Regions from separate parts of the Ectobacillus soli genome, predicted to be linked through region 3. Evidence: riboswitches for the same ligand, from Rfam matches in the RefSeq annotation. Region 3 holds a riboswitch; each other region holds the start of a gene.

Region 1 (5,979 bases), on a different contig from region 3:
GGATCAAAACGATTGAGAATGTTCGGATGCGAATCCTCATTAATAGCTAAACTATCCGCAATAAACGCAATATCGAATTTTCCTCTTTCCGCAATCTGTGCTAAATGGCGGTAAAAATCAATGTCAATACTGGCATCTGGCTTTGCATCAGGATGTCGCCATGAGCCTACATGAATCCCAGTTCCAACAAGATAAGCAGAAAATTTCATTTGTCTTTTCCCCATATCAGGACTCCTCCTCCATCATAATTATTTATTATTTTTAAATGTCTCCTTGTATTTAGCTAACTCTTCTAACGAAATAAAAGTAGGAATGTAATTCCCTTCGTATGTTTTATCAATAAAGTCAGTGACTTCTTTAGATTGATAAATACTAACCAGTTTCTTTAACTCGGGACGGTCCTTATCCTTCTCACGTGCAGCAATAATATTAATGTATGGCTTTGCCGTTTTACTTTCGTGGAATAAAGAATCCTTTAACTTTAAGCCAGCTGTAAGTGCCGTTCCATTATTTATAACGGATGCAGCAACATCTTGCATGACTCTCGGTGTAGTTGCACCATCGACTGGAACAATATCTAATTTTTTTGGATTTTCTTTAATTTTGTCAGCCCCGCCATCTCCGTTAAAATTATCCACGACTTTAATGAGTCCTGCTTCTTGTAACAGTAACAGGGAGCGGCCCCAGTTCGATTGATCATTCGGAATCGCAATTTTTGATCCATCTGGTATATCTTTCAAACTCTTATACTTACTCGAATAAATTCCTAATGGAGCTATAATTGTGGTACCGATTGGGACAATTTTTGTATTATGTTTAGCATTAAACTGATCCAAATAGGAAATATGCTGGAACGCATTTACATCAATTTCTCCATCATTAAGCGGAGTATTGGGATCAATGGTTGAATTGAAATTTACAATTTCTACAGTTAAGCCTTCCTTTTTCGCAAGGTCTGCGATGTAATTCCATGTTTTGATTTCGGAACTTCGAATGCCAACCTTAATCACTTTGTTTTCGCTCGAAACACTCTTCCCGCATCCAGAAATAACAAATACAAGTACCAAAACAGATAATATAATACCAAATTTTCTCATTATACATCCCCCATTTTTTATAAAATGTAAAAAGACCCTTCTTTTTGATAAGAAGAGTCACATAAACAAGCATCGGATCTCTTATCTTTCGAACAGTTCATGTTCGCTGGAATTGGCACAGTACCTATAAAGCCTGTTGCCGAGGTGTCATTGGGCCAGTCCCTCAACCTCTCTTGATAAGAATATAATTCTATGTAATAACATAAAATTACTATGAATTAAGTGTTTCATTTACTATATTTCCTTTATATACTAATTGTCAATTATTTTTTCATTTTACCTTTTGTGGATTGACTATTGACGAACCTTATTATTCTATGTATTCTAAGTATATTAAATTTTCATTAAAATCCAATATATGTTTTCTTATTTCGAGAGAGGGAGGGATTTGGCCCGATGAACTCTCGGCAGCAGACTTGTTTTCCTTTACGGAACGAGAACTGTGCCAATTCCAACAAGCTACGGCGCTTGAAAGATAAGAGATAAATTTATCTAACGCCTTCTTGTTATATGTAAGAGGCTTTTTTATTTTTCTCAAATAGGTCTATCTACAGAAAAATAAGAATCTATATCCATAATTCATAGTAAATCCATAGTTTTTATAAAAATTATGGAGTGCACTTATTTAAAGGAGTGAGATCATTGATTACATTTGAAGAAGTTACGAAAGTGTACGACAACGGACAAAGTAAAATTACAGCACTAAATGGCATTAATCTTGAAGTGAAGGAAGGCGAAATTTACGGTGTGATTGGATTAAGCGGTGCAGGGAAAAGTTCACTTATACGTTGTGTTAACTTTCTCGAAGTCCCCTCTTCCGGGCGCATACTCGTTGACAATCACGACTTAACTACCCTTTCAGAAAAACAAATTCGTGAAGTAAGGCGCAATATCGGTATGGTCTTTCAGCACTTCAACTTACTTAATTCAAAAACCGTTTTTACAAACGTCGCTATGCCGCTTATTTTAGCAAAGGTACCAAAGGCTGAAATAAAAGAACGCGTAATGGCGCTACTTGAATTTGTTGGTTTAAAAGATAAAGCTAACAAGTATCCAGATCAGCTTTCAGGTGGACAAAAGCAGCGAATTGGTATTGCACGAGCGTTAACAACTAATCCGAAAATTTTATTATGCGACGAAGCAACTTCAGCCTTAGACCCACAAACAACTAGCTCGATTTTAGATTTATTAAAAGAAGTAAACAAAACGTATGGCATTACGATTTTATTAATTACGCATGAAATGAATGTCATTCGTGATATTTGCGACCGGGTAGCTGTTCTGGAGGATGGAAAAATCATTGAAGAGGGTTCTGTTTTCGAAGTGTTCTCTAATCCATCTACGAATACGGCAAAAAACTTTGTCAGCACTGTTATGCACGATAAAATACCAGAATCGATTCTAAACGTAATTGCGAAAAATAATGGAAGTAGAAAGATTTACCGTATCGTTTTTGTTGGTGAATCAGCCGGCCATCCTCTTATCTCAACCATTGCGAAGAAATTCGATATAGATATCAATATTCTATTCGGTCAAATTACCGAGCTACAAGGGAATGCCTTTGGAAACTTAATTGTTGAATTTATCGGAAATACAAAACAAGTGGGCGAGGCGCTTCAGTCTATTCATCTATCCAATATTCTTATCAAGGAGGTTTTGCCAAGTGCAAGTTAGTACGCAAGAAATCATTGAATCGCTCATTCAAACATTACAAATGGTCAGCATTTCACTTCTCTTCTCTACTCTTATCGGCCTTCCATTAGGGGTACTATTAGTCATTATGCGCAAAGGGCATCTCATGGAGAATGCGCCATTATTCACCATATTAAATACCATTATTAATATTTTTCGTTCGCTTCCATTTATCATCCTAATGGTCGCTATCATTCCGCTCACCCGCTTACTTGTTGGAACATCGATTGGAACAGCAGCTGCGATTGTACCGCTGATCTTTTTCGCAGCTCCTTACATTGCTCGTCTCATCGAGAATTCTCTCCTTGAGGTCGATCCGGGTGTAATCGAAGCAGGAAAAGCAATGGGAGCAACGCCTTGGCAAATTATCTTCCGCTTTCTTGTACCAGAAGCATTAGGATCGATTATTTTGAGCCTTACGATTGCTACCATCGGTCTGATCGGCGCATCCGCTATGGCTGGTGCAGTCGGAGGCGGCGGAATTGGGGATTTAGCAATTACGTATGGATATCAACGATTTGACACAGTGGTTATGATTATTACGGTTATCATCCTAATCGTACTAGTCCAAGGGTTTCAATCACTTGGAAACATACTATCTAGAAAAATACGACGTCGATAAAGATAGCAAAGAAAGATATACATTAGATTTTAACATGGTACATCATGAGTAATAATCAATAAGCTACTGAATGAAGAAGGGAGAATCGACATGCCGCAAGAAAAACTGTTACATATCATTGGTCATTTAGAAAATGAACTAATTGCTGTTCGTAGACATCTTCACCAATTTCCTGAACTATCTAATCAAGAAGTGAAAACTACTGCTTTATTAAAACAGCGATTGCTTGATGTTGGGATACGCGTATTAGATGTTCCTCTCAAAACAGGGCTTATCGCCGAAGTATCTGGTAATCCAGAAGGACCTGTGATAGCGATTCGCGCAGATATTGATGCATTGCCAATTCACGAAGAAACGGATCTACCCTATATTTCTTCCAAGTCGGAAATCATGCATGCTTGTGGTCATGATTTTCATACATCTGTCATTTTAGGTGCTGCATACTTATTAAAGCAACAAGAACATTCACTTCCTGGCACTGTTCGAATCATATTCCAACCTGCAGAAGAAACTGGGCATGGTGCAGAAGAGATCCTAGGAAGCGGCGGACTCGATGGTGTACAAGCTATTTTTGGTCTTCACAACACGCCTTACCTTAAAGTAGGAGAGTTTGGTACACGAGTTGGTCCGTTAACAGCCGCAGTTGACCGATTTGAGGTCTTCGTTTCTGGCAAAGGAACACATGCAGCCGCTCCCGATAAAGGGATTGACCCAATTGTTGCTTCCTCTCATTTGATTACAGCACTGCAAACGATTATTAGTCGAAATACCGACCCATTGGATCATGCGCTCATAAGCATAACTGAGTTAACAAGCGGAAATACATGGAATGTCATTCCAGAAAAAGCTTATATGCAAGGTACTGTTCGTACCTTAAAAGATGAAACTAGAAAAGCCATTCCGAAAAAAATGAAGCAAGTATTAGAAGGAGTAGGAAATGGGCTCGGGGTTAACATAGAATTCCACTGGCATCCAGGTCCACCAGCAACCAATAATGATGCCTTATGGACGCCATTCGTGACCGATATCGCAAATGAAACAGGTTATGAAGTAAAAGCTATTGGCCCTAGTCTTGGCGGTGAGGATTTTGCTTATTATCAAGAAACGATACCAGGGACATTTGTTAACATTGGTACCGGAAAATCATACAACCATCATCATCCAAAGTTTACGATTGACGAAGAGGCCATTGTTCCTGCAGCACAATTTTTCAGCTTACTTGCTTCAAAAGCTTTACACCAAGACCAAATCTTTACTTCTATAAAAGAAAAAAATAACGCACTCCTTACTCAACAATAAATTGTAAAGGATGAATGAAAAGATGAAGTTTAGTTTTCTAAAAAACACCTTTCTTATTTTACTAGCGAGTATCCTTATTTTTAATTTAGCAGCGTGTGGCAAAACGACTACCTCCGAAAAGAAAGAATTGAAAGTAGGTACCTCCCCTGGTCCTTATAGTGAATTATTTAAAACTGGCGTGAAACCAATTCTAGAAAAAGAAGGATACAAAGTAACACTAGTAAATTTCTCTAATTTACTCCAAGCAGATATTGCTTTGACAGAAGGAAGTATTGATTTCAATGTAGATCAACACACTGCATACGTAAACTCCTTTAATAAAGAGAAAAAAGCCAATTTAGTACCGATTATACATATACCTTCTGTACCCGCTGGTATTTTTTCGAATAAGTACAATTCTATCGATCAAGTGAAAGACGGTGCAAAAATTGCAATTCCACAAGATCCATCCAATGCTTCTCGTGCTTTTAATTTGTTACAAAAAGCTGGATGGATTAAACTGAAAGATGGTATCAATCCAATTACCGTAACAAAAAATGATATAGCTGAAAATCCACACAAATTGGACATTACCTTGATGGATTCTGCACAAATTCCTCGTGCTATGGACGATATTGATTATGGTGTACTTCCGGGTAGCATTGTATATGCAGCACATATTGATCCAAAAAAATCATTATTATCCGAAACACTTGTAAAGGATTTAGAAATTACAGTGGTTGTTGATGAAAAGAATAAAGACACAAAATGGGCAAAAGCAATTTCAGACGCTTATCGCTCCAAAGAATTTAAAGATTACTTAACTAAACTGGGTCAAGATAATTATTGGTACGTACCTGATAGTTTAAAATAAAAATATGTTACTATGCTAAAATTAATTTGGCTGCCCTAATAACCCTGAAATGAAATTAACCCGAATAGTGCACGCTTTAAAAAAGTGCCATTATTCGGGTTTTTATATGTTTTTAAACTTCTACTATCCCCAATTTATTTGAGATTCCTACATAAAAGTACTATAATTTTCTATAAAAATTTATCCCGCATTAACGGGCAGTAAGACCCCCACTGATGGAAGTTTCACTTTATTATTCTGAAACATACCGTTCAAACCATTATCTAACTAACAGACGATTCAAAGGAGATGAGTGATATGGGTTTATTATATGACGGTGTAACTATTTTACGTTATGACGAAACTTTTGCAGGACAACGAAAGCTATTATCTCATTCTCACGAAGATATTGATCTACAAAATCTTCAGCATGTTAA
Region 2 (5,979 bases), 990 kb from region 3:
CATAGAGGAATCGATCCAATTGTGACAGCATCTCACATCATTTTAGCTTTGCAATCCATCGTCAGTCGAAGTATAAATCCCCTTCATAGTGCAGTAATAAGTGTAACAAACCTCCATGCAAGAAACACATGGAATGTAATTCCCGGAACTGTTACATTAGAAGGTACTGTTCGAACCTTTCAAGACGATGTACGCAACACCATTCCTGAGAAAATTCGTCAAATTATACAGGGAGTTGCATCTGCCTTGGGAGGGATAGCATCATTACATTGGTATCCAGGACCGCCGTCTATTCAAAATGATTCTCTACTTACGGAATTATGCCAAAATGCAGCAACTTTAAATGGACTTTCTATTGTAGATCCGCAGCCCTCAATGGCAGGAGAAGACTTTGCCTACTACCAAAGGGAGGTTCCAGGCTTTTTCGTTTTTATGGGGACGTCTGGTACCGAAGAATGGCATCATCCCTCTTTCACTTTAGATGAACGTGCTCTATCTATCACTGCCCATTATTTCGCAACTTTAGCAGAAAAAGCGCTACTGGGATTAAGCAAAAGTAACGATTTTCACTCATCATGAAACAGGATAGAATTTGATTTATAAAATCCGACATACAAAAAAACAAAACACTTCACAAATCATAAAAAAAGATGTAAAATTCATATATTCCCTATATGAAAGGTATGAATAAAATGTCACAAACAGTTCGGTCTATTCCTCGTCCTCTAGTTAGAACGAATCAATGGTTTATCGTAATAAGCGTAGTAGCGACATGGATTTCTGGTGAAGCATGGTTGCTGGCATTCCCGTTAGTTGCAGGTCTTATGGGTCTATTCTTTCAGTTTAATCCGGTAATGCGTTTGGCAAAATTATTTTTAAGAAAAAAACCGTCCGAATATGCTCTTGAAGATTGGGATCAACAACAATTCAATCAAATTATTGCAATTGCATGCTTAGCTGGTGGACTAATTAGTTATCTTGCAAACTGGACGCTTGTAGCATATATCTTTACAATAATGGTTGCTATTGCTGCATTTGTAGCAATTCTTGGTTTTTGTATTGGTTGCTTTATTCGATATCAATGGTTACAATACCGTTATCGGAAATCTATAAAACAATCTTAATAAAATAATCCCTTCTATATATGGAGGGATTATTTTATTTCCAGCCTTTTGTTCGTGTAAATAACATTAAGTTAGATGCATTACATAGTGAACCTCACCCACCAAATGTTACTGCACTTGGAAGGTGCTTCTCTTATCTTAGATACGATCTAAACCTCGCTGTGAGTCAACGCTGTTGGCTCTAATGCCAAGTAAAGACTAATGAGTGAAGATAAGGTCTGATTTGTTCTTTTTGCCAATTCAGGAACTTTTGCCTGAACGGACAACCTCTCCATTTCTGAAAAGGGTTTAAGGAGTTCTCGAATAAAGTATCTTGCTCCAATGTTGTAAGAAGCAGATAGGTCAGCATGATACACTTTGCCTGTTGTAAAAGTAGCCATATCCTTCTTCGGGTTACGGGTGACAAATCCACTTCCATCAAAAGCCAAAGCACTTGTATTGCGGGCGACAATATGGGAAATACGGAGACCAACATAGTGTGCCATTTCAGTTACCTTGTTTTGGATAGCAGTTTTGCGCCAGTAACGTAATGTAAATCGTAAACGCTTGGCTCCATAGAATCCCTTCGGGATTCTCATTTTTTTAAGGTACTCCAACACAATAACATCAGCGTTATGCTCTTTGGCAAATTGAATGATTTGGTGACAAGTATCGTTGATGATATAAGATTGAGATGAATGGAGAAGCCGACCATATCCATTTATCATTTGATGCTCCCCCTCAAATCCAATTATCTAAAATGATTAATAGCTATAAAACCGGCACTTCACGTTTAATCCGTAAGGAGTTTGCTGAACACTTGCAGAAATTTTACTGGAAACCTTATTTTTGGAGTCAAAGTTACATGGTGTTATCGACAGGCGGGGCAACCATTGATGTCATAAAGAAATACATCGAGGACAAGGAAAAAAAGAAAAGAGTTGATAAGAGGGCGACTAAACCCCACCAAATCGGAGATTTGGAAGGGGAATGCATCGCCTATTTTTGTTCAAAGAACAATCTATTCAGTTGTCTTTATCGCTAAAAGAATACCAGTACCCCAATCTACTTCTGTTATGACTAAATCACTTCTTTCACGTAACTTATGTATGAGCTTTGGTGCTTTCACACGGTACTCCTCGGGCACGCTCATATCAGGAAGTAAATCATGAATGACGTAAAATCCACCTACATTTAAATGATCTAACGTCTTATCCAAAAGTTCAAATTTTCCTGGCCATGTATCTGCAAAAATAAAATCAAACGTCTCCTCCATATTTCGAATAAAGACAGCTGCATCTTCACAACGAAATGTAACGCGTTTATCGTCTCCTAAATACGTGTGTGCTATTTTTTGAAGCGCAGGATCAATATCCACTGAAATAAGTGTACTCTCTTGGTCCATTCCGTCAACAATCCAAGCTGCAGATGCACCAGCTCCTGTCCCAAGCTCTAAAAATGTTCCGTGTGCTTTTGATGCTGCTAGCCCTTTTAATAAAAATCCTGTTTTCGTATCACATGACTGATGAAATCCTAGTAATTTCGAATGTGCTACAATTTTACCGTAAATATCTGGTGACTTCATCAACGTCTCTTTTTCCATATTGAACAACTCCCTCCTATTAATCTGTTATAGGTATACGAATGACATGTAAAAAATAAAAAGTGGCCTCTTTTATAAGAGGCCACGAGCTAACATTTTCGACCTCTTATCTTTCAGAGCAAACAAAAGTTACTCTGTTGGAATTAGCACCTTCCTATACGTACTAGGGGTTGCTGAGGTTTCGCAGGGCCTATCCCTCCACCTCTCTAGATAAGAATTTCATATTCAATATTTGAAAATTGTATGTACGATACACTTTCTATCGATTTGCTCTTAATAATATACCTATTCAACATATTCGTCAATTAAAGCCCCCTATTATACAAGTATATTTATTATTCATTCTTGCTTGATATATCCGGTAAAATATTGAAAACAGTTGACGCTTCCTAACTGATTCCTTCATAATACGGGTATTGATTAGAAATCATGTTATCTTCCTTATATAATACAAATATAGTATGGAGATGATACATATGCCATGGCAAGACATGGTAATTCGGCTCTTTATAGCTATACTCACTGGTGCATGTATTGGTACAGAACGTCAGTGGCGACACCGTATGGCCGGCATACGTACAAATGCTCTTGTTTCACTGGGAGCATGTTTATTCGTCATTTTATCTGTTTTGACACCAGGAGATAACAGTCAAACTCGAATTGCCGCCCAAGTGGTTAGCGGCATCGGTTTTTTAGGCGCAGGTGTTATTATGCGAGAAGGGTTTACTGTACGTGGATTAAATACAGCTGCTACATTATGGTGTTCTGCGGCCGTAGGAACGTTAGTTGGAGCAGGTTTTATAAAAGTAAGTATTATAGGAGCTATAGGTGTCGTGTTAGCAAATATCCTCCTCCGTCCAGTTGCGTTATTTATGAATAAAAAATCGAAAGCTCTTTCACAAGAAAACCTATTCTATGAAATTACAATATCCTGCTTAGATGAACATGAAGCAAGCATTCGAGAGGCACTGTCTCGGATGATACTATCAGAGGGACTTGCGTTACAAGAAATGTACAGTGAAGAAATCGAAAGCGGAAGCAAAGTATCCGTAAGAGCATTGCTTCATAGTGATAAATCGAAAGCTCTTTTAATAGAACAAATTGTTGGTAAGTTAAGTCTGGAACACGACGTTACTGCAATTGGATGGAAAACTCTTTCTGAACAAGAAGGGGATTAAGAAGTACTGAAATCAGTACTTCTTTACTTCGTTACATTCCTTGTATTCATAACCTACAAAAAACGCAAACCCCTTTGAAATTCGAATTATGAACGTAATCATTACTTCCCGGCAACAACTTGATCCCAAATACCACCATCGCCATAAAGGTCTTTCCCAACTTTACTCCAGCCGCCCAGATAATTAGTATCGAATAATCCTGCAGGTTGTTTGTATGTGTTGGCATTGGCTTTAGCCACGTCTGGATCAACTGAGCGGAACCCGCTTTGGACAAATATCTTTTGTGCATCCGGTGTCCACAGAAATTCCAAAAATGCTTCAGCAACTTTTCGGGTACCGTGCTTATCAACATACTTATCGACAATAGAAGCTGGATTTTCAATTGAGGTCGTATATTGAGGCACGATTTCCTCATACTTATTTCCCTTTTTGATGCGGTCAATCAGTTCATTTTCATAAGTAATGATGACGTCGCCAACTCCTTTATCAAATGTAGACATTGATTCCTCGCCACTTTTATCCAGTGATTTTACATTTTTATATACTTTACTAAGTAATACCTTGGCCTCAGCAGGATCTTGTTTCCCTGTTTTTTCTTCCGATATTTTTAACCCTGCTCCATAAATGGCATTTACATCCCATTTGGCGCCACCAGAAGTTTTCGGGTTAGGAACTAAAACTTGAACGCCTGGATTCGTTAAGTCCGACCAATCCTTAATGCCCTTTGGATTCCCCTCACGTACTCCGAATGCTGCGATTGACTTGGTAATAATGCCACTATGTGGTGCACTTTTCCAATCGTGAGTAATCAATCCTGCCTTTACAATCTTGTCGATATCTCCTTCAAGTGAAAGAGCGGCGATATCTGCCTCAAAGCCATTTGTAATGTTCTGAGCCTGCGCTCCAGATGCTTGATAGGACTCTTTGAATTCCACAGTTTGACCAGTCTTATTCTTCCATTCCTTTTGAAACAAAGGAAATATCGCTTCAAATTCATCCTTGATTGTAGAATAACCACCGATAGTTAATGTGACGGTACCGTTGTCTTTAGAAGCCGATGTGCCGGCTGTTTCAGAACTATTTGTTTTACTAGAAGAAGAGCAACCGGAAAGCACCACTGCTACAAGTAAAATAAGTATTGTGAAAAATGAATAAATCTGTTTCTTTGTCATACATTTCATCTCCTTATAAATAAATGATTGCTTATATGAAAACAGGCATTGGATCAATTTTGGATCGATTTTCCAACACACGGGTTTCTATAGGTGTAAACACTGAGAGCTGATGAATTAAAATATTAATCTTGTCTCCTGGCTGGAACACCTTTTGATTGATTGCTTGGAAGGCAAATAACCTAGTGTCATTTGCAAGCTTGATTTCCAGATACCAGGAATCACCGCGAAAGTGCACATGCGTGACAGTGCCTGCCTCCATGGCACTAGCAAGATACGATGTGTTTTCCGGGAGGACCTCAATCGCTTCCGGACGAATCAGTACTTGAACACCTGATTTCCATTGATCACCATTCTGATAGTCTAACAATTCTTGAAAACCTTGAAGTAATATTGGAACATCAAGCTTATTTGATTCGCCGATAAAAGATGCGACGAATGCCGAAGCCGGCTTATTGTATATTTCCCAAGGTGTGCCCTGCTGCTCAATTGTTCCTTTTTGGACGATAATAATTTGATCCGCAACCTCGATTGCTTCGTCTTGATCATGTGTCACAAAAATCGTAGTGATACCGAATTCACTAATCAAATTACGTAGCCACAGACGTAGCTCCTTACGAATTTTCGCGTCTATTGCGGCAAACGGTTCGTCGAGTAGTAGCAGTTTTGGTTCTGGTGCAAGCGCACGTGCAAAGGCAACACGTTGTCGTTGCCCGCCTGAAAGTTGGTCCGGGTATTTGTTTTCGGTACCTTCCAGTCCCATCAGTTTGAGAAGATAGAAAATGCGTTCCTTAATTACACTACCTCTCTGCTTTTTTACCTTCAGCCCATACGCTATATTTTCAAAGACTGTCATATGCTTGAACAAGGCGTAGTTTTGAAAGACAAATCCAATCCCGCGTTCTTGTACGGATAATGAATTG
Region 3 (5,979 bases):
AGACCGAAGTTTGCAGCTTCATGATCGTGGGCCGTTGTCACAACGTTCCAAGCTGCGCGCCCACCGCTCATATGGTCAAGCGTTGCAAATGATCTTGCTACATTAAATGGATGACTGTAGGTTGATGATAAGGTAGAAACTAACCCGATTTTGCTTGTGACAGCGGCAAGTGTAGCCATAATTGTCGTAGCCTCAAAGCGAATTTGCGGTGTAAATTCAATGTCTTCTTCATTGTGAGCAAGTACATCGGCAATGAATAAAATATCAAATTTCCCTTGCTCGGCAAGCTGCGCAATTTCTTTATATAAACTGAAGCTCGTCACTTGTTCTGTTTTTGTATCTGGATAGCGCCATGCTGCTAAATGATGACCCAAATAAGATGTCATAAAAGCACCAAGATGCATTTGCTTTTGCTTCGTCATGTATGATTCCTCCTAGCTAAGCTGAAATTCTTTTTTTGTATTGCGATAACTTGTGATGGCGGAACTTGAAAGTTGTCTTACAACCATATCGTTATGTGGCGGGTTATACAGACCGCATTGCACATCGCGGAAATATCTCTCAAGTGGTAAATCCTTAGATAAGGCATGACCACCTGCTATTTTCATCGTCAAATCTACAATGCGTACTGCGTTATTACAAAGTACATATTTCGTCACCGCTACTTCATTGCTTAATTTGTCACGCCATTTTTCTTCTTGATCCCACTTTTCAGCCAGACCGTACAAGAGCGAACGGGAAGAGGTAAGCAGAATTTCGATTTCTCCTAGCTTTTCCTGAACGTGAGGTGCTTCTAAAATAACTGCACCAAGGCTTGGTGAATAGCGCGAATCCGCATATTCCAAAATAAAATCTCTTGCAGCAGTTGCAATTCCAAGATAGATGGCTGGAATCTGCAACGTATATGCGCTACTTAGCCCATTAAACCGGTTCGGAACGCCCTTTTCTGAATACGCAAGTAACGCTTCATCTGGCACGAATACGTCCTGAAGATCGATATCATGACTACCTGTATTTCTCATACCAAGTGTATTCCACGTCTCAATAACCTTTACCGATTCATTCTTTTCAATTAAAAATTCAGCAACTTTATCTTCTTCTTCGATATAAGCCATTACCGTAAAACGCTTCACAATCGGTGCAAGCGTTGCGAATGCTTTCCGGCCCGTTATGATATAACCGCCTTCTGTTTTCTTCGCGATTGTTGATGGATTCGCGCCGCGTACAATATTTCCCGTCGCCCGTTCTGTTGCATACACATTTAAAAGTGAGCCGTCCTCGACCGCTTCCCTACAAATCCTAGCAAAAACATCCTCTTTCCACGGACGGAAATAACGTAAGCTAAAAAACGTCATCAAATGCCAGCCCGCTGCAAGAGCAGTGCTACCTGAAGCTTTTCCTAGTCGCTCCTGTACAAGCAAGATTTCATAGAGAGAAAGACCTTCTCCGCCATATTCCTTAGGAATGGTAAAATTCAAAAATCCCTCTTTTTGTAAAATTTCAAAATGTTCAAATGGAAATTCGCCCGTTTCATCATATTTAGCAGCCGTTTTCGCGATTTCCTTTGCAATTCGATCGGCATGTTCCACAAGTTTTGCATCGCGATCATTTCGGATTACATATTCACTACTCATCGCATGTTGTCCCCCTTTTATGCACTTCTTACAAATATATAAGTATACATATATAAAAACACTGAATTAAAACAATATATCTCCAGAAGTACGCTAGTCAAACAGAAAAACCTTCTCCAAAAGAAGAAGGTTGTGAGTATACAGCTCTTCTTCTTATCTTCCAAGTTATCATCATAACTTGCAGGAATTAGCACCGTGGTAATAATAAAAAATATTAATACTGGTTGCCGAGGCGTCAAAGGGCCGGTCCCTCAACCTCTCTTGATAAGAAACAAAATATTAAACTAATTTTATTTGATTAATAGGAATTAAATGTATTGTATCATTGTTTTAAAAAGTTCACAATGAATTTTTCGAATATTTCAATTGTTCATGCTTTTTATTTGCTAGAAACAAGCTTTCTTGCTACAGTTAGTGCTTGCTCGATATCTGCAAGAATGTCTTCAATATCCTCTAACCCGACGGAAATTCGAACAAGCTCTGGAAAGACGCCGCTTGAGATTTGCTCTTTGGAAGACAATCTAGCGTGAGATGTGCTTGCTGGATGAATAACCAACGTTTTGGAATCCCCTACGTTGGCAACATGGGACAGAAGTTTAACTGAATTAATAAACGTTTTGGCTGCCTCAAGTCCCCCTTTAATGCCAAAGCTAAAGATGGATCCGGCTCCTTTAGGCAAGTACTGCTTAGCAAGATCATATTGCGAATCACTTGGTAGGCTCGGGTAATTGACCCATTCCACCTGTTCATGTTGCTCTAAAAATTCTGCTACTTGCAAGCTATTAGAGACATGCTGCTTCACGCGGACAGGAAGCGATTCAAGTCCTTGAATAAAGAGCCAACCGTTAAATGGCGACAGGGATGCCCCTAAATCATGCCCAAGCTCAAAGCGTGCCTTTGTAATAAACGCTTTATCTTTTCCCGCTTCCAAAAACGAACGATTTCCAATATTCGGGTTTGGTTCTGTAAACTCAGGAAACGTTCCGTTATCCCACGGGAACGTTCCGGAATCGATAATGGCACCGCCAATGGACGTACCGTGCCCCCCGACAAACTTCGTGATCGAATGCACGACGATATCTGCTCCGTGTTCAAAAGGTCGTGCCAAATATGGCGAGGCAAATGTATTATCCACTACGAGCGGAATATTATGACTATGGGCAATCTCACTTAACTCGCGTATATCGGCAATTTGCAAACTCGGATTTCCGATGGTTTCCGTATATACTGCCTTCGTCTTATCCGTAATCGCATCTTCAATCGCAGCAAGATCTCTTCCATCAACAAACCGAACGTTCACACCAAAACGCTTGAATGTTTTGGCAAATAACACATATGTACCGCCGTACAACGCGCTTGTTGTAACAACTTCATCCCCAGCCTTCGCAAGTGTCAAAATGGCAATCGCAATTGCAGCTTGACCAGATGATACTGCAAACGCACTCGTACCACCTTCTAGTCCAGCAAGTCGTTTTTCTAGCACATCGATTGTCGGATTCGCATTTCGGGAATAAATGTATCCTTCGCCGGATAATTTAAATAAATCTGCCGCGTGGTCGGTATCCTCAAACAAATACGAGGTAGTTTGATAGATCGGCACCGCTCTCGAACGTGTGAACGGATCCACAGGCTGACCGCCGTGTAGGGCGATTGTATCAAAACGATGGGAATTTTTTTGGTTTTCTGTCATAATAAAAATCTCCTTATACCTATTGAATTTTCAAAAAAATCTGATTCATTTTCATATACCCATGTATTCACAGTAGTTTTATTTGTTTTCAATCATACGTTGTTTCTATGGATAAATCAACCATTTTTAAGGTCCAGTTATTGCCTACCAAGAGCAGCGTACATTATGATGAAAATAAACGTATATTGAAAAGGAGTGGATTCGATGAAGATGGAAACAGAGTATTTACGAATTGTGAAAGATAGATTTGCAAGTGTAAAAGAGTTAGGAGATAAGGCAATTGCGCAAGTATCAGAAGAGGATATTCACTGGAGAGCGAATAAGGAATCAAATAGCATTGCTGCGATTGTCAAGCATGTAAGTGGCAATATGATCTCAAGATGGACCGATTTCTTACACGCAGATGGCGAGAAACCAAACCGGAATCGCGAGGAAGAATTTGTCGATACGATCAAATCGAAATCGGAATTGACTACTATTTTAGAAAAAGGGTGGAACACTCTTTTTGAAACATTAAATCATTTAGAAGAAATCGATTTAATGAGGAATGTGACCATTCGCGGTGAAAAACACCCTGTAATAGAAGCGATTGAAATACAAATCGCTCATTACGCTTACCATGTCGGGCAAATCGTTTATATCGGGAAACAAATAAAAGGCGGAGATTGGGATAGCCTGAGTATTCCAAAAGGAAAGTCCGAAGAATATTTACAACAAATGCTTGAGAAACATCAGTCGAAGTAAGCGAAAGGCCGCTGAATGATGCTCAGTGGCCACATTTCGCTTTCTTTAATAATTTCCAATCTCCCCGTCCGGCGTTTGAATAATAACCGGATTCTTCGCAGGATCGAGCCACTGCAAGATCGAAATCACATCATTTTGATCCGTAGCCGTGCAGCCATTCGTGTACATACTAGAGACATGGAAGAAGATTGCGCTTCCTGCTCCGGGGGTTCTGCTTGTATTATAGTTGATTACAAATCCGTAGTTGTAAGCAGGAATATCCATATTTTCGGCACTGCTCCACTGTCCACCTGTTGCACTTCGTGATTGCCATGTGTTATAGAGGGAGCTATTGGAATCATCAACCCAAACGTCATCTGATGTGATTTGACGGAATGGCAATTTTGTACCTGGATTTCCGTAGCGGCCAAATGCAGTGCCAATGGAATACTTTCCTCTTGGCGACTCCACGACATATTCACTCATTTGCGGTGCAAAGCCGTCGCGGCCAATGTGGCCGGAAATATCAAGAAGTGGCTTCCATCCTTTTCCGTCGCGTTCAAATGTACGGATGCGCGCTATATTTGTACCGTAGCCAGATGCCGTAACTAGAATAAGCTGCCCATTGTCACCAATGGTTTGCAATTGATCGGCAATCGTTACGCCGCCAAAACTAATCACTCTGCTATCAAGCCAGCCTGTGCGGCCACCCTGTGCAAATTGATACCAGGTTACCCCGTTATACGTGGCAGAAAGAAGCAACGTTAAATCTTTATTTGCAAAATCACTAGCTGCGCCAACGTAAGAAGCATTCGCCATTCCGTATGGCTTCGACCAAGCTGCATTCCCCGAAGCAGCAGACACATGTGCGACCTGACTCATACTATGAACGTCCGTTGCTGTAGAAATTGCTCTTTCATCAATCCAGCCTTCGTCATGACCATCGACTTGAAAGAAAAGCCAATGTACCCCATTTACGTCTAAGCTCCGAACCACTTGCAGCAGGCGATTTTCATAATTGCTTGCAGAACCAACATAGGATGCTCCTATTTCCCCGTACGGAGCACTCCACACACCATTTCCATTTCCATTGCCAATGAGTACCGATTTATTTTCATTTTGCATATTCGTCACGGAATTAGAAAATACATTGGCATCAACCCAGCCTAAAACGTGTCCTCCTACCATGATTTTATCCCAAGTTACTCCGTCCTTCATCGCACTTTGCACGATCTGCACGTTTTGATAACTGTAACGATTTGTTACATCAACCCAGCTCGCACCATATTCGCCGTACGGTGCACTCCAAATTCCGTCCCCTTTTGTCGACATACCGATGACAGCAGAACGATTTTCATCCTTCACATTTGTTAAGTCGGTTACTGCCCGCTGACCATCCACCCAGCCAATCGACTTGCCGTCCTTCGTTATTTCATACCAAGTTACATTTCCTCTTGTTACCGTTTTGGTTACCTGAACCGTTTGATAGGCATAGTCATTTGTACTTCCTACATACTGAGCGCCTACCACTCCGTACGGTGTTGACCAGATTCCATTACCTTGTGTACTTCCCATCACAATTGAAAAATTAACCGCCTTTACTTCACCGGCTTGCACTAATGCCGCCATATCCACCCAGCCAATCACCTGTCCATCTACGCTAACCTTATACCACTGAACGGTTCCAATCATCGCACTTTCGATAACTTGAATATCTCGGTATGCATACAAATCCGTTAATCCTACATAATTCGCCCCCGGCACGCCGTATGGAACCGACCAAATGCCATTTCCATTCGTCGCCCCCATTACCTCTGCCTGATTCATAGTTTCAAAATTTGTTACCTGGCTAAGTGCCCGGCTATCGAGCCAGCCAACCACCTTCCCATTTATACTAAACTGATACCAAAGCACAGTGCCCACCGTCATTTT

The links. A riboswitch is a leader RNA that binds a small molecule or an ion and turns the genes downstream of it on or off. The one in region 3 is predicted to bind S-adenosylmethionine.
Region 1: linked by a shared signal. The riboswitch ahead of ACAN53_RS16665 (methionine ABC transporter ATP-binding protein) and the one ahead of ACAN53_RS10040 (acyl-CoA dehydrogenase family protein) in region 3 are both predicted to bind S-adenosylmethionine.
Region 2: linked by a shared signal. The riboswitch ahead of ACAN53_RS05060 (O-methyltransferase) and the one ahead of ACAN53_RS10040 (acyl-CoA dehydrogenase family protein) in region 3 are both predicted to bind S-adenosylmethionine.

Annotation. Positions count from the first base shown of each region.
Region 1 covers NZ_JBGJZM010000005.1:29,706-35,684, forward strand. Annotated here, with positions in the region: gene ACAN53_RS16655 (LLM class flavin-dependent oxidoreductase) at 1-224, opposite strand, end outside; gene ACAN53_RS16660 (MetQ/NlpA family ABC transporter substrate-binding protein) at 249-1,097, opposite strand; SAM riboswitch class I at 1,176-1,280, opposite strand; SAM riboswitch class I at 1,461-1,579, shown strand; gene ACAN53_RS16665 (methionine ABC transporter ATP-binding protein) at 1,740-2,771, shown strand; gene ACAN53_RS16670 (methionine ABC transporter permease) at 2,761-3,411, shown strand; gene ACAN53_RS16675 (amidohydrolase) at 3,502-4,710, shown strand; gene ACAN53_RS16680 (MetQ/NlpA family ABC transporter substrate-binding protein) at 4,733-5,563, shown strand; gene ACAN53_RS16685 (arginase family protein) at 5,861-5,979, shown strand, end outside.
Region 2 covers NZ_JBGJZM010000001.1:964,151-970,129, reverse strand. Annotated here, with positions in the region: gene ACAN53_RS05080 (M20 peptidase aminoacylase family protein) at 1-579, shown strand, start outside; gene ACAN53_RS05075 (DUF4395 domain-containing protein) at 693-1,124, shown strand; gene ACAN53_RS05070 (hypothetical protein) at 1,274-1,831, opposite strand; gene tnpA (IS200/IS605 family transposase) at 1,798-2,148, shown strand; gene ACAN53_RS05060 (O-methyltransferase) at 2,125-2,706, opposite strand; SAM riboswitch class I at 2,810-2,923, opposite strand; gene ACAN53_RS05055 (MgtC/SapB family protein) at 3,183-3,884, shown strand; gene ACAN53_RS05050 (sulfate ABC transporter substrate-binding protein) at 3,986-5,056, opposite strand; gene ACAN53_RS05045 (sulfate/molybdate ABC transporter ATP-binding protein) at 5,088-5,979, opposite strand, start outside.
Region 3 covers NZ_JBGJZM010000001.1:1,958,602-1,964,580, forward strand. Annotated here, with positions in the region: gene ACAN53_RS10035 (LLM class flavin-dependent oxidoreductase) at 1-422, opposite strand, end outside; gene ACAN53_RS10040 (acyl-CoA dehydrogenase family protein) at 435-1,634, opposite strand; SAM riboswitch class I at 1,785-1,905, opposite strand; gene ACAN53_RS10045 (O-acetylhomoserine aminocarboxypropyltransferase/cysteine synthase family protein) at 2,014-3,324, opposite strand; gene ACAN53_RS10050 (DUF1572 family protein) at 3,529-4,068, shown strand; gene ACAN53_RS18090 (GW domain-containing glycosaminoglycan-binding protein) at 4,114-4,929, opposite strand; partial or broken gene ACAN53_RS18095 (GW domain-containing glycosaminoglycan-binding protein) at 4,966-5,979, opposite strand, start outside.